DNA from 3 places in the Exiguobacterium sp. s11 genome. Region 2 is predicted to be linked to each of the others. Evidence: riboswitches for the same ligand, from Rfam matches in the RefSeq annotation. Region 2 holds a riboswitch; each other region holds the start of a gene.
What was found. Region 2 has a riboswitch for lysine ahead of KNQ12_RS12215 (amino acid permease). Riboswitches for the same ligand answer to the same signal wherever they lie in the genome.

Region 1: linked by a shared signal. The riboswitch ahead of KNQ12_RS15200 (aspartate kinase) and the one ahead of KNQ12_RS12215 (amino acid permease) in region 2 are both predicted to bind lysine.
Region 3: linked by a shared signal. The riboswitch ahead of KNQ12_RS13440 (Na+/H+ antiporter NhaC family protein) and the one ahead of KNQ12_RS12215 (amino acid permease) in region 2 are both predicted to bind lysine.

What each region holds. Positions count from the first base shown of each region.
Region 1 is NZ_JACSNF010000006.1:43,595-47,842, forward strand. It holds gene KNQ12_RS15190 (argininosuccinate synthase) at 1-123, shown strand, start outside; gene argH (argininosuccinate lyase) at 120-1,490, shown strand; lysine riboswitch at 1,561-1,738, shown strand; gene KNQ12_RS15200 (aspartate kinase) at 1,851-3,050, shown strand; gene KNQ12_RS15205 (aspartate-semialdehyde dehydrogenase) at 3,064-4,056, shown strand; gene dapA (4-hydroxy-tetrahydrodipicolinate synthase) at 4,074-4,248, shown strand, end outside.
Region 2 is NZ_JACSNF010000003.1:237,373-241,620, forward strand. It holds gene msrA (peptide-methionine (S)-S-oxide reductase MsrA) at 1-845, opposite strand, end outside; gene KNQ12_RS12210 (hypothetical protein) at 915-1,097, opposite strand; gene KNQ12_RS12215 (amino acid permease) at 1,178-2,659, opposite strand; lysine riboswitch at 2,791-2,979, opposite strand; gene KNQ12_RS12220 (MarR family winged helix-turn-helix transcriptional regulator) at 3,145-3,600, shown strand; gene KNQ12_RS12225 (diguanylate cyclase) at 3,737-4,248, shown strand, end outside.
Region 3 is NZ_JACSNF010000004.1:170,044-174,291, reverse strand. It holds gene htpG (molecular chaperone HtpG) at 1-571, shown strand, start outside; gene KNQ12_RS13440 (Na+/H+ antiporter NhaC family protein) at 848-2,431, opposite strand; lysine riboswitch at 2,542-2,720, opposite strand; gene KNQ12_RS13435 (uracil-DNA glycosylase family protein) at 2,813-3,550, opposite strand; gene KNQ12_RS13430 (heme oxygenase) at 3,675-3,995, opposite strand; gene KNQ12_RS13425 (SAM-dependent methyltransferase) at 4,085-4,248, shown strand, end outside.

The DNA of each region.
Region 1 (4,248 bases), on a different contig from region 2:
CTTGCGACGTATACGAAAGAAGACGCGTTCGATCATGAAGCAGCAAAAGGCTTCATCAAATTACACGGACTTGCCGTTTCGACGCATGCGAGCGTACATCGTCAGGCGGGTGTAACGAAATGACCAAACTCTGGGGTGGACGTTTTACGGAAAGTGCTTCCGCTCAAGCGGAAGCCTTCGGAGCATCGATCACGTTCGATCAAAAATTAGCGAGCGTCGATTTAAAAGGCAGTCTCGCACACGCGCAGATGCTATTTGAACAAGGGATCCTCGCTCAAGACGAGTGGACACAAATCGAGCAAGGACTGAAGCAACTGGAAACGACGTTAGCGGATCATGTGTATACGCTAGCAGATGAAGACATTCACATGAATCTCGAGCGTTTATTGACGGAACAGATTGGTCCGGTTGCAGGAAAACTGCATACGGCACGGAGCCGAAACGATCAGGTCGCAACGGATTTACATCTATGGATGGAACAACATGTTGAAGCGTTGACGACGGCATTACGCGAGCTCCAATCGGTCATCACGGAACAAGCGGAGCAACATATCGAGACGGTCATGCCAGGGTATACGCATTTGCAACGGGCACAACCGATCTCGCTTGCGCATCATTTGCTCGCTTATTTCTGGATGTTCGAACGTGATGTCGAACGGTTGACGGATAATCAAAAGCGGATCCGGAAATCACCGCTCGGGGCAGGCGCGCTCGCGGGGACGACATTCCCAATCGATCGTTTTCGTTCTGCCGAGTTGCTCGGTTTTGAGTCAATCTATCCGAACAGTCTCGACGCTGTCTCCGACCGCGATTTCGTCATCGAATACCTCGGGATCGCCTCGACCGTCATGATGCATCTCTCGCGTTTTTGTGAAGAAATCATCATCTGGGCATCGCAAGAATTTGGCTTCATCGAGTTGTCTGATGCTTTCTCGACAGGGTCGAGCATGATGCCACAGAAGAAAAATCCTGATTTCGCTGAATTGATTCGTGGGAAAACGGGGCGCGTCTACGGCAATCTGATGGGCTTCTTGACGACGATGAAGGCATTACCACTCGCTTACAACAAAGACATGCAAGAGGATAAGGAAGGGGTCTTCGATACAGCAGATACCGTTCTCCAATCCGTTCAAATCTTCACCGGAATGATTGAATCTGCGACGTTTAAGACCGAAGCGCTCAAGAAGGCGACAATGCAAGACTTCTCGAATGCAACGGAACTCGCCGACTACCTTGTAACGAAAGGCATACCGTTCCGGGAAGCGCATGAAATCGTCGGCAAAGCCGTCCTTTACTGTGTGCAGAACGGTTGTTTCCTGAAGGATTTGAACCTCGAGACGTATCAAACGTTCCATCCTGATATCACGGAAGACGTCTATCCGCTCCTCGATCCGGTTCAAGCAGTAGCACGCCGGACTAGCTACGGCGGGACAGGGTTTGCTGCCGTGTCGGAGCAACTCGAACTCGCGAAACAGCATCTTGCGAATTGACGAATTTTGAAAAAAAACAGTCAAATGACTGGATTTAACAAAAGATGTCTGCTATAACTGTAACTAACAACCGACAGATAGAGGCGCGGATGACATGAGTAGCATCATTCTTGAAGGCAAGCATGCCGAATGATGTGAAAGGGGAAGTCCGCCGAAGTGAACGAGAAGATGCTTCTTCTTGTTTGCTGGTACAACGGTTAAGATCCGTTGTACTGCCGAAACCGATGTTTCGGAGCGCTATCTTACGTAAAAGAACGAATGACTTTGTCTTCGTTTGTCCGATCGTGATAACGACGGGCCGTAGGAACGCTCCTACCGGCCCGTCGTTTTTTTCTGTATCGGGACAAAGGAGATAGGATTGTGACAACTGTACTTAAATTTGGTGGAAGCTCGGTTGCGACTGTCGAACAGATTCAGTCTATTGCGAATTATTTGAAGAGTCGCGCAGCCGAAGGTGAAAAACTCGTCGTCGTCGTTTCGGCGATGGGCAAGATGACAGATTCTTTGATCGCTCAGGCGCAAGCCATCACGGATCGCCCCGAGCGAAGAGAACTCGATCGACTGCTTGCCATCGGAGAAGAACAGACGATTTCATTACTCAGCATCGCCCTCAACTCGCTCGGTGTCAAAGCGTTATCGCAAACAGGCGCTCAAGCAGGAATCAGCACGATGGGCGTGCATACGAAAAGTAAGATCAAACAGATCGATGGAGATCTGTTACGACAAAAACTCGAAACGTACGATGTCGTCATCGTCGCCGGATTCCAAGGTGTCAACGAACTCGGTGATGTCACGACGCTTGGACGGGGTGGGTCGGATACAACGGCAGTTGCCCTTGCGGCAGTCCTTGATAAACGGTGCGAAATCTATACCGATGTCGACGGTGTCTATACAGCTGATCCGCGAATCCATGCCGCCGCTCAACCGATTCCACATATCTCGTATGATGAGATGATGGAAATGAGCGCCCTCGGGTCGAAGGTCATGGAAATGCGAAGTGTCGAACTAGGAAAAAAATACGGCGTACACATCTTCGTCGGGAAAACACTTGAATCGAAAAGGGGAACATGGATCATGGAAGCGACGGAAACAATGGAACAAAAAGCGGTGACGAGTGTCAGTGTGACGAAGAACGTCTTGACGGTATCAATCAAACACGTACCGCAAACGAATGCAGCAGTAGCCGATATCTTCGAACTGTTATCCAATCGCCACGTCAACATCGACATGATCAGTCAAACGACGTTCGACAGTGACATTTTCTTATCGTTCTCATGTCCACTCGATGAGGAAGAGTTCCTCGATGAAGCATTGAAAGACATCATGGATCGCTTCACGACAGTCAAGGTCGATCGCCATAATCAACACGCAAAATTATCTGTCGTCGGAATCGGGATGCGGGATGCAACAGGTGTCGCTTCGAAGTTGTTCGCAATCTTCCGAGCGGAGAACATCCCGTTCTATCAAGTCACGACATCAGAAATCAGCATCTCGTACACGATTGCACAAGCAGACATTGAACGGACGGTTGCAGCGATTGCAAACGCGTTCGAGTTATAAGGAGGAAAACAGGATGTATCATGTAGCCGTCATTGGAGCAACCGGCGCCGTCGGTCAAAAAATGTTACAAGTCCTAGCAGAACTGGACTTCCCGGTCAGCCGCCTGTCCGCTTACGCTTCTGCTCGTTCAGCAGGGAACACGGTACAGTTCAAGGGAGAAGATATTACGATCCAAGCGCTGACGCCAAATATCACAGAAGACGGGATCGATGTCGCGTTGTTCGCAGCAGGCGGAACGATCAGTGAGCAATATGCCCCGTTACTAGCTGAAAACGGAACACTCGTCGTTGATAATTCAAGTGCTTTCCGGATGCAGGAGACGATTCCGCTCGTCGTGCCAGAAGTCAATCCGCAAGCGATTCAAGCGACGGACCGCTTGATCGCAAATCCGAACTGTTCGACGATTCAATCCGTCGTCGCTTTAGCACCGCTCCAGTCACTGGGATTCGAACGGATCAACTATACGACGTATCAGGCCGTATCTGGTTCTGGTCAAAAAGGAATCGAGGATCTGGCACGTGGAGCACGCGGAGAAGAGCCCGTCAATTATCCGCATCCGATTCACGATAACATCTTGCCGCATATCGATGTATTCCTTGAGAACGGCTATACGAAAGAAGAGCAGAAGATGATTGATGAAACACGGAAAATCTTCAATCTTCCAGCATTACCTGTCAGTGCGACATGTGTCCGGGTTCCAGTCACGAATTCTCACTCGGTTGCAATCAACGTCACGTTTACACAACCGACGACGGTCGAAGCGATCCGTGAAGCACTTGAAAACGCACCGGGCGTCGTCCTCATCGATGATGTCGCGAATACGCGTTATCCGATGCCGCTTGACGCGAGTGGGACGGACGATGTCTATGTCGGACGAATTCGACAAGATGATAGTCTCGCGAATACGTTCCATCTCTGGTGTGTAGCCGACAACATTCGAAAAGGTGCCGCCTCGAATGCCGTACAAGTCGCACGCCAAGCCATCGAACAGTCGATTCATTCATAAAAAAGGAGGAGTTCTTCATGTTCAAAGGAGCAGGTACAGCGCTCGTCACACCATTTAATGAAGCAGGCGAGTTGGATCTACACGTATTCGAACGCTTGATCGAGCAACAACTCGCAGCAGGAATTCAGGCGCTTGTCGTCGGAGGAACGACAGGAGAAGGATCGACACTGACGAACACGGAATTCGAACAAC
Region 2 (4,248 bases):
AGTTCTGTCGGACCATCATCGAAGATATGACCGAGGTGACTATCCGCATTCGCAGAACGCACTTCCGTCCGCGTCATCCCGTGACTCGTATCGAGTTCGACTTCCATCTTGTCTTCTGAGATGGGTTTAGCGAAGCTTGGCCAACCACAGTTTGACTGGAACTTATCTTTCGATGTGAAGAGTGGTGTGCCGTCAACGATATCGACGTACAGTCCTGGACGTTCTTCATCCCAGTATTCGTTACGGAAAGCGGGTTCTGTCCCGTTCTCTTGTGTGACTTTATACTGAATTGGTGTCAGACGCTCTTTCAGTTCTTTTTCCTTACCGTGGTCCTTCCACGCTTCTTTGATGAATTTCGCGCGACCTGAGCCGACACTATACATCTGATAACGGAACGGATTCTTTTTATAATAATCTTGGTGATATTCTTCTGCTGGCCAAAACGGCTTTTCTGGACGAATCTCTACCGCGACCGGACGCGAGAAACGTCCTGATGCGTCAAGCGCTGCTTTCGAACGTTCCGCCGTTTCACGCTGTGCTTCATCGACATAAAAGATAGCCGGCTGATACGATTCACCACGGTCGTTGAACTGACCACCACCGTCTGTCGGATCGATTTGACGCCAGAAAATCTCGAGTAATTCTTCGTACGTAATGACGGACGGATCGTACGTGACTTCAACCGCCTCCAAGTGACCTGTCGTTTCCGAACAGACCTCTTTATAAGTCGGGTTCTCTGTATGACCACCGGTATATCCTGAAATGACCTGCTCTACCCCATCATATTTATGGAATGGCTTGACCATGCACCAGAAACAACCACCTGCAAATATTGCTTTTGCCATCTATCTTCCCCTCCTCTGTATATGACTATTTTACCTCGTTCAGAGAATGGACTCGACTTTCCTGCTCATTCAATCCTCCGGGTTCGCTTTTAGACGACGCATGACGAAGTAGATCGCCGCAAAGACAAGAAGAAGTCCTCCAAGCGAATACCAGATGTTATTCAAACGATAGATCATTTGGTATAAGGCAAGCGTCACAAGCAATAATGCGATCGGTAAGAAGGCACGCTTAAAGTGGTACCAGTAATTCATAAAGATCGCCCCCTGTTTTTCTTTCATCTTACTTGAAGCGACATCTAAAAAGCCACCTTCATTTGAAGGTGGCTAGTTGATTACGATTGACGTGGATGTTCTGGGAAGTCCATCTCGTCATAACGAACGATTGACGTCCGGTTTTTGAATTTATGTCCCAACCAGAAGGCGAGGAATAATGGAATACCAACATACGTTGCGGCAATTCCGACCCAATCAATTTGATCCGCGAGGAATGCGGCATAGTTTTGACCGACGATGACGAGGAAACAAAGACCGAATGCGAACAGCGGACCGAATGGGAACGCTGGTGCCACATATGGTAAGTCTTTCAACGAGTGACCTTGTGCAAGGAATCCTTTACGGAAACGATAGTGACTGATTGCAATCCCGAGCCATGCGATGAATCCTGTCATACCGGAAGCATTGAGTAACCACAAGTAGACTTGTCCACCAAACATTGACGTCAAGAAACAGAGTGCACCGATTGCTCCTGTTGCGAGCAAAGCGTTACGCGGTACACCGTTTTTCGATACTTTCGCAAACAACTTCGGTGCATCTCCTTGGCGAGCAAGCGTATAAAGCATCCGAGTCGAAGCATACATACCTGAGTTTCCGGCAGATAGAACAGACGTCAAGATGACGGCGTTCATGAGTGCTGCTGAGAACGCAAGACCTGCTTTTTCAAAGACGAGCGTAAACGGACTAACCGCTACGTCCGTAATGTCATTCGAAACCAAGTTCGGACTCGTATACGGAATGAGCATTCCGATGACGAAAATCGCGAAGACGTAGAAAAGTAAGATACGCCAGAAAACTTGTTTGACTGCTTTAGGAACGTTCTTTTTCGGGTCTTCTGACTCACCCGCGGCAATCCCGACGAGCTCCGTTCCTTGGAAACTGAATCCAGCAACAAGAATGATTCCGATGACGGCAGGAATCCCACCGACGAACGGTGCATCGCCAAGAGCAAAGTTTTTAAAGCCAACCGGTGGCTCCGATGTAAAGACACCGAAAATCATCGCAACACCGACGACTAAAAAGACGATGACGGTAACGACTTTAATCATCGCAAACCAATACTCCGCTTCCCCGAATCCTTTAACGGAGAAGTAGTTCAAGCCGATCATGAGTAAGAGGAATAAGGCACTGAAATAAAATCCAGGAACATCCGGGAACCAGTACGTCATGACGATTTGTGCTGCGACGAGTTCAACTGCGATCGTGACTGCCCAGTTGTACCAGTAGTTCCAGCCGAGTGCAAAGCCGAATGATGGATCGACGAATTTTGTTCCATATGTCGAGAAGGATCCAGCGACCGGCATGTACGCTGCCATTTCACCAAGACTTGTCATTAGGAAGTAAACCATCAGACCAACGATTGCATACGATAGGAGCGCACCACCTGGTCCTGCTGCTGCGACGGAAGCACCGGACGCAATGAAGAGTCCTGTTCCGATCGCTCCACCGATGGCGATCATTGACATATGACGGGCTTGTAATCCACGTTTTAATCCTTCTGCTGTCGAATCTGTTGTTTGTTTCACATCTAGATTGTTCATTTCGTTCGCTTCTCTCTTTAATAAATTTTTGAGAGGACACTTTTTGAATGAAAAAACAAAAAGCGCCCTCATCTTCCAGATGGAAGATGAGAACGCAACATAATAAAATGGATGCGCCTCATTCTACCGTCGTGAAAGATAGCTCTCCACAAGTAGGTGATACCCGACTTGTGACAGTATTAGACCTATTTGATCTAATCCCAATCGATCATCTTCAAAGCGATGATTGATTTCGGCAATTCTTCCTTTCAGGTCACCTCATCTGTCGCTTGACGACATCCGTAACCGTACTCTTAAGAACTGCAACCTCCATCCCACTGGTTGAGTGAGAACTGAATTAAGTTAGTTATTACTACGCCATATTACACAAAACGCCACGAAATTGTCAATTGCCTTTTTCGAATCTGGGGTAGTCGATGGTAAAAATCCGATATGTTTAGTACACTAAATGGTAGAAGTCCACTGAGAGAAAGGATGCTGCTTGCATGCCACAGGAACGTGATTTGCTAACTTATCGACTCGAGGAACAAATGCGTGTCATTCTTCGTACCCTGCGACGTGAACTTAACCGGCTATTTGAAGGAACGGCGACCCGGAGTGAATTTTTCATCTTACGAAGCCTTTCAGAAAATGGTCCTCAGCGCCCGACGCTTCTTGCGGAACAATTTGAGCTCGCGACGAGTCAAGTCACTGCTTTGACGGATAAGCTGTATAAACAAGGATATGTCACACGGACACGCTCGACGGAAGATCGTCGTTCAATCGTCCTCGCTTTGACGGATGACGGAGAACGTGCATTTCGGGATCTCGAAATCGTCCGGAAAAACTATTTACAAGATCGCTTCGGTACATTGACGGAAGAAGAGCTGGAAACGATGATTCGTGTCTTTGATAAAATTTTACTGACGATGGATGAGGATTCTCTTACTTCATCTTCTTAAAAACGGTAGATTTTCTACCGTTTTTTATTTTTCATCTAAACATTTATGCCTGTCTAACCGTTATCTAGTTGAGTATACTGGAAGTATATATATGGAAATCTGTTAGTTGGGGAGCTGGGAGGATTTGTTGTCCATCATGAATCAATTCATCATTAACTTTTGTCTACTGTTTACAACGATTACTCTCTTGTTCTTACCGTTTCGGAATCAACCGCGTATTTCATTGAACTCCAAATGGAGCATTCGACTTATACTCGGAGCAGTCTCTGGTTTGATTGCGGTCTTATTGATGTTCAATGGGATTCAAATCGATGTCGCCCGTGTTGATTTACGTATCGTTCCCGTCGCGATTGCCATGCTGTTCGGTGGTTTCCCAAGCGCCATCGTTGCTGGTGCAATGATCATCGGGACACGTTACTTTTTAACACCAGTTGATCAAATGGAAGGATTTTATTTATCGACGTTGATCATCGTCTTGTTCATCACGACGATCGGGATCATTCGTCGATTCGTCCATGTCTCGATGCGTCATTTTCAGCTTATGGTGTTGGTCGGTATTCTCTATTCGTTACCCGCCATCTACGTCCTGACGCACAGCTGGTCGACATTCTTTAAAATCTCGATTGCGTACGTCTTCTTTAATTTATT
Region 3 (4,248 bases), on a different contig from region 2:
TATTTACTACGCCGCTGGTGAGAGTACGAATCGTCTGGATAAATTACCACAATCCGAGCTCGTCCATGATAAAGGGTATGATATCTTGTACTTCACGGAAGAGATCGATGAGTTCGCGATCCAGATGCTCGTGACGTACAACGAGAAGACGTTCAAGTCGGTCACGAGCAGCGATTTAGGGATTGAAGCGGAGGAAGCGGAGACGACGGACGCACAAGCAGAGATGTTCCAAGCCATGCAGGAAGTGCTAAGTGGGCAAGTCAAGGAAGTCAAAGCCTCAACACGTCTAAAATCGCATCCTGTCTGCTTTGCGACGGACGGCGCTGTCTCGATCGAGATGGAGAAAATTCTGAAGGCGATGCCGAATAATGAAGGGGTAGAAGCGGTCAAGATTCTTGAATTGAATCCGTCACACGCAGTGTTCGAGTCTCTTGAAACGGCGTATCAAAACGATCGTTCAAAATTCGAGCGCTATACCAAACTGATGTATCAACAAGCATTACTTGTCGAAGGGCTTCCACTCGAGGATCCGGTAGCGTTCGCGAATGATGTGTGTGAACTTATGGTATAAGACATGACATGAAGTCGAAAAAAAGGGGCTGACTCAAAGTTGGTCTCTACAAAGATAAGGGTGGCAGAATGATGATCTGCCACCCTTATCTCGTAACAAAAAGAATGGCGCGTCACACGCCACTCCTACAGGAAAAGCGCATTTATGCGCTGTCAGAGACGAACGAGACCCGTTTTCCTGCTTCATTTAAGCAGGAAAACAGGCTTGTGTCTCGCCTGAGGAAAGGGCGTGAAAAGACGCGTCATTCTTTTTTGAGTCAGTCCCTTTTTCATTTCATCAATCCGTTTGTAAATCCGAAGCAGTTTCGCCTTTTTTCGAGAGAACGTTCAAGACGACGACGAAGAGTACGAATGTGACAAGAGCTCCGATGAAACCGAAGACCGAAGACTCCGTGAAACCGATGACTAAATAACCTACTGCCGCAGTGACGGCACCGACTAGCGCATACGGTAACTGTGTCGTAACGTGATCGATATGATGGGATCCAGCCCCTGTCGAACTGAGGATCGTCGTATCGGAAATCGGTGAACAATGGTCACCGAAGACAGATCCAGCAAGAACAGCAGCAAGCGTCGGTAATAAGAGTGAGGCATCGACAGCCATGACGAGATCCGCACCGATTGGCAACATGATCCCGAATGTGCCCCAACTTGTTCCTGTCGAGAATGCCATCAAGCAGGCAATCAAGAATAATAAGAACGGCAAGTACGAAGCAGAAATCGAGTTGCTGATGAAGCTTGCGAGATAATCGCCTGTTTTCATATCACCAATAACAGCGATGATCGTCCAAGCAAATAATAGAATCACGACTGCTGGCCACATCGAACGCATACCAGCGACGATGCTTGCACGGTAATCGCGACCCGGAATTTTTCGTCCGATCAGCATCAAGAAAGCGACGATTAAACTGATGACGACACCTGCGACAAGTGAGCGTGTGACGTCTGTTGCCTCAAATGCTCCAATTAAAGTAAACGGACGGTTGTCGGCTGCAAGTGCCTGAGCACCTGTCCCGAGTAACGCACTGATCGTAGCAATGACGAGAACGACGATCGGAACGACGAGATCCCGGACTTTTCCGTTCGTATGTTCGTTGACCTCTTTTGCCATCCCCATCGGTGTTCCTTTTGACGCATCAAAAAGTTCACCATTCGCAGCGCGGCGTTCATGCTGTTTCATCGGTCCGACAGAGACGCCAGAGTAAGCGATGTAAAGTGTTAAAAGTAACGCGAAAATCGCATAGAAGTTCATTGGAACGATCATCATGAAAGCACTAAACGCTGAGTAATCCGTAATCGAGTGCGTCGTTAAGATACCGGCGATGATGGAAATGATGAATGCGCCCCAACTCGAAAGCGGACTGATGACACAAACAGGCGCAGCTGTTGAGTCAATCAAATAGGCAAGCTTCGCACGTGAGACACCACGGCGATCCGTTAGCGGACGACTGACATTGCCGACAGCGAGACTGTTGAAGTAATCATCGATGAAAATCAAGATACCGAGACCGAAGGCGACTAAGCGTGCACCACGCGCTGTCTTGACGTGTGTAGAAGCCCATTCACCGAAGGCGCGAGCGCCACCAGATGTTTGAATTAATGTGGAAAGGACACCGAGCAATAACAAGAAAACAAGTAATAAAACGTTCCACTCGTTCAAGGCACCATCCGCCCAAAAGAGGCTAAAGATATTCTTGCCGAGATAGGTTACCGTATCGATCGGGTTAAAACGGTGAAGTAACAGGGCACCGACGAGAATGCCGACACCTAACGAAAGAACGACCTTTCGGGTAAAGATGGCTAATAAGATAGCTAGTAAAGCAGGTACAAGGGCAATAATGGAATCTGAATAGTTGACCATGAAAAATATCCTCCTCTTTAAAAATGGCTTAAAGATGAGACCCCGCGGCACAAAAAAAGCAAGGGCACCGGCAACAAAGCCGACACCCTCGCTGGATGCGTCTTTCTTAGCCGAATTGGAGCGCTCCATACAACTGTTATGTATGGCAATCGATCGGGTATTTCCCGAATCGACCAACGACGGTATGCTCGACGCATACTGTCATTTCGGCGATGTCACCTTTCCTGTAGTCGTCTTCGTTGTCATCCTCGGACCAAGTACTGATTGAAATCGCGCCTCTACCTCATCGATAGAATAGTCATATTCTGTTCTTATGGACACTTTATCACGTATTTCAAAAAAGATTCAACCATATATTCTGATAATTTAAGACAAAGTTGCTCATTCGGCAAAATGTTGAATGAGCTGTTTCATCAAATAGGCTTGGTTTTCTTCGAATTGTTTTTTTCGATGACCGTTCGCGCCAGATGGATGGGGGAAGTTGGAAAGAAGCTGATGTTGTTCGATTCGTCCATCCTGAATCAATCCACGGACTTGCGTCTCGACGACCCGACCGAGTGGAATTAATAACGCTGGTTTTTGTAACTGATTGATCTCAGCGACGAAGTGTTCTTCCGCGTAGTGCCTCAATAAAGAACTACGACTAATTTTCGGTTGATGACCCGAGTAATTCTTTTCGCGATAAAAGACGGGTTGCTTTAACAGTGATGTTGGATGCAATAATTTCTGATGTTGATGGAATAAGCTAGTAGCCGTCTCAATTCCGAGCAATGCTGGAAGCTCGAGTGTATCAAGCATCTGGACGAGGTTACGTCGCATCGTTCCGGCAAAACTGGCTGCATATTTGACGATGCGTGCCGTCCCTTCTAGTGAAGCCCCATGATGGAGGGCATCCGTTGCTTCTTCGAAAGCGATTCGCATCTGTTCAAAACCTGGTGTGATCCCGATGATGACGACTTTTGCTTCAGTATTGACATATTCGCCAATCGGAGAGTAATAGACGGTCAGCTCGTTCTCCTGTTGCAATAAAAAATCGTCCGTCCATAATTCATCACGTCGTAACGTACGATCATCAGGTAAGCTACGAATGGCTTGTTCAAATATAGTTAATGAATTCATGAAGAACCCTCTCTCTCTGTATTGGCACTATAATAACAAATAATACCATTTGAGACAATTAAACCCTTTCACTATTTGTGTATAGGTATATAAAAAAGGACTCGAGACGAGTCCTTTTCGTGCATCATGCGCGTTCTTTGACCGAAGCAACTTCATATGTCAGAATCTCGCTGCCGAGCATTGGCGATTCTCCTGCCTCACTACTCGCAGGTCGACTATGTGACGCTTTGAAATCGTCACTCTCACGCCATGCTTGAAAACTCTTCATGTCTTCCCAGTACATGTTGACGTTCATTTCATCATGTTCTTCGATGTTTTGCGTCAATAAGACCTCGACGCGGATGAATCCGTCCATCGTATCAAGTCCACTTGGACGCGTAAAACGAGGAGCGAGAGCTGCAGCCATCCCTTTTTTGACTTTAATCCGGTTCGTAACGACGATCATCATAAAATCCCCTTTCAAAAAACGAGTAACGTACTTCTTCAGTATAGTACGATGAAGGCAAGAATGCCGGAAAGAAGGAACAAACGACAATGAATGAACAGGAATACGATCAACGATTACGAATCGAGACCATTGAGATGCAACACCTCTATGGTGTGTTTAGTCACTACAATCGCTATGAACCAACGCCTTATGCGGCACTAGACGAATTATGCGAAACGTATTTGTTTCAAAAACAGGACACGGTCATTGA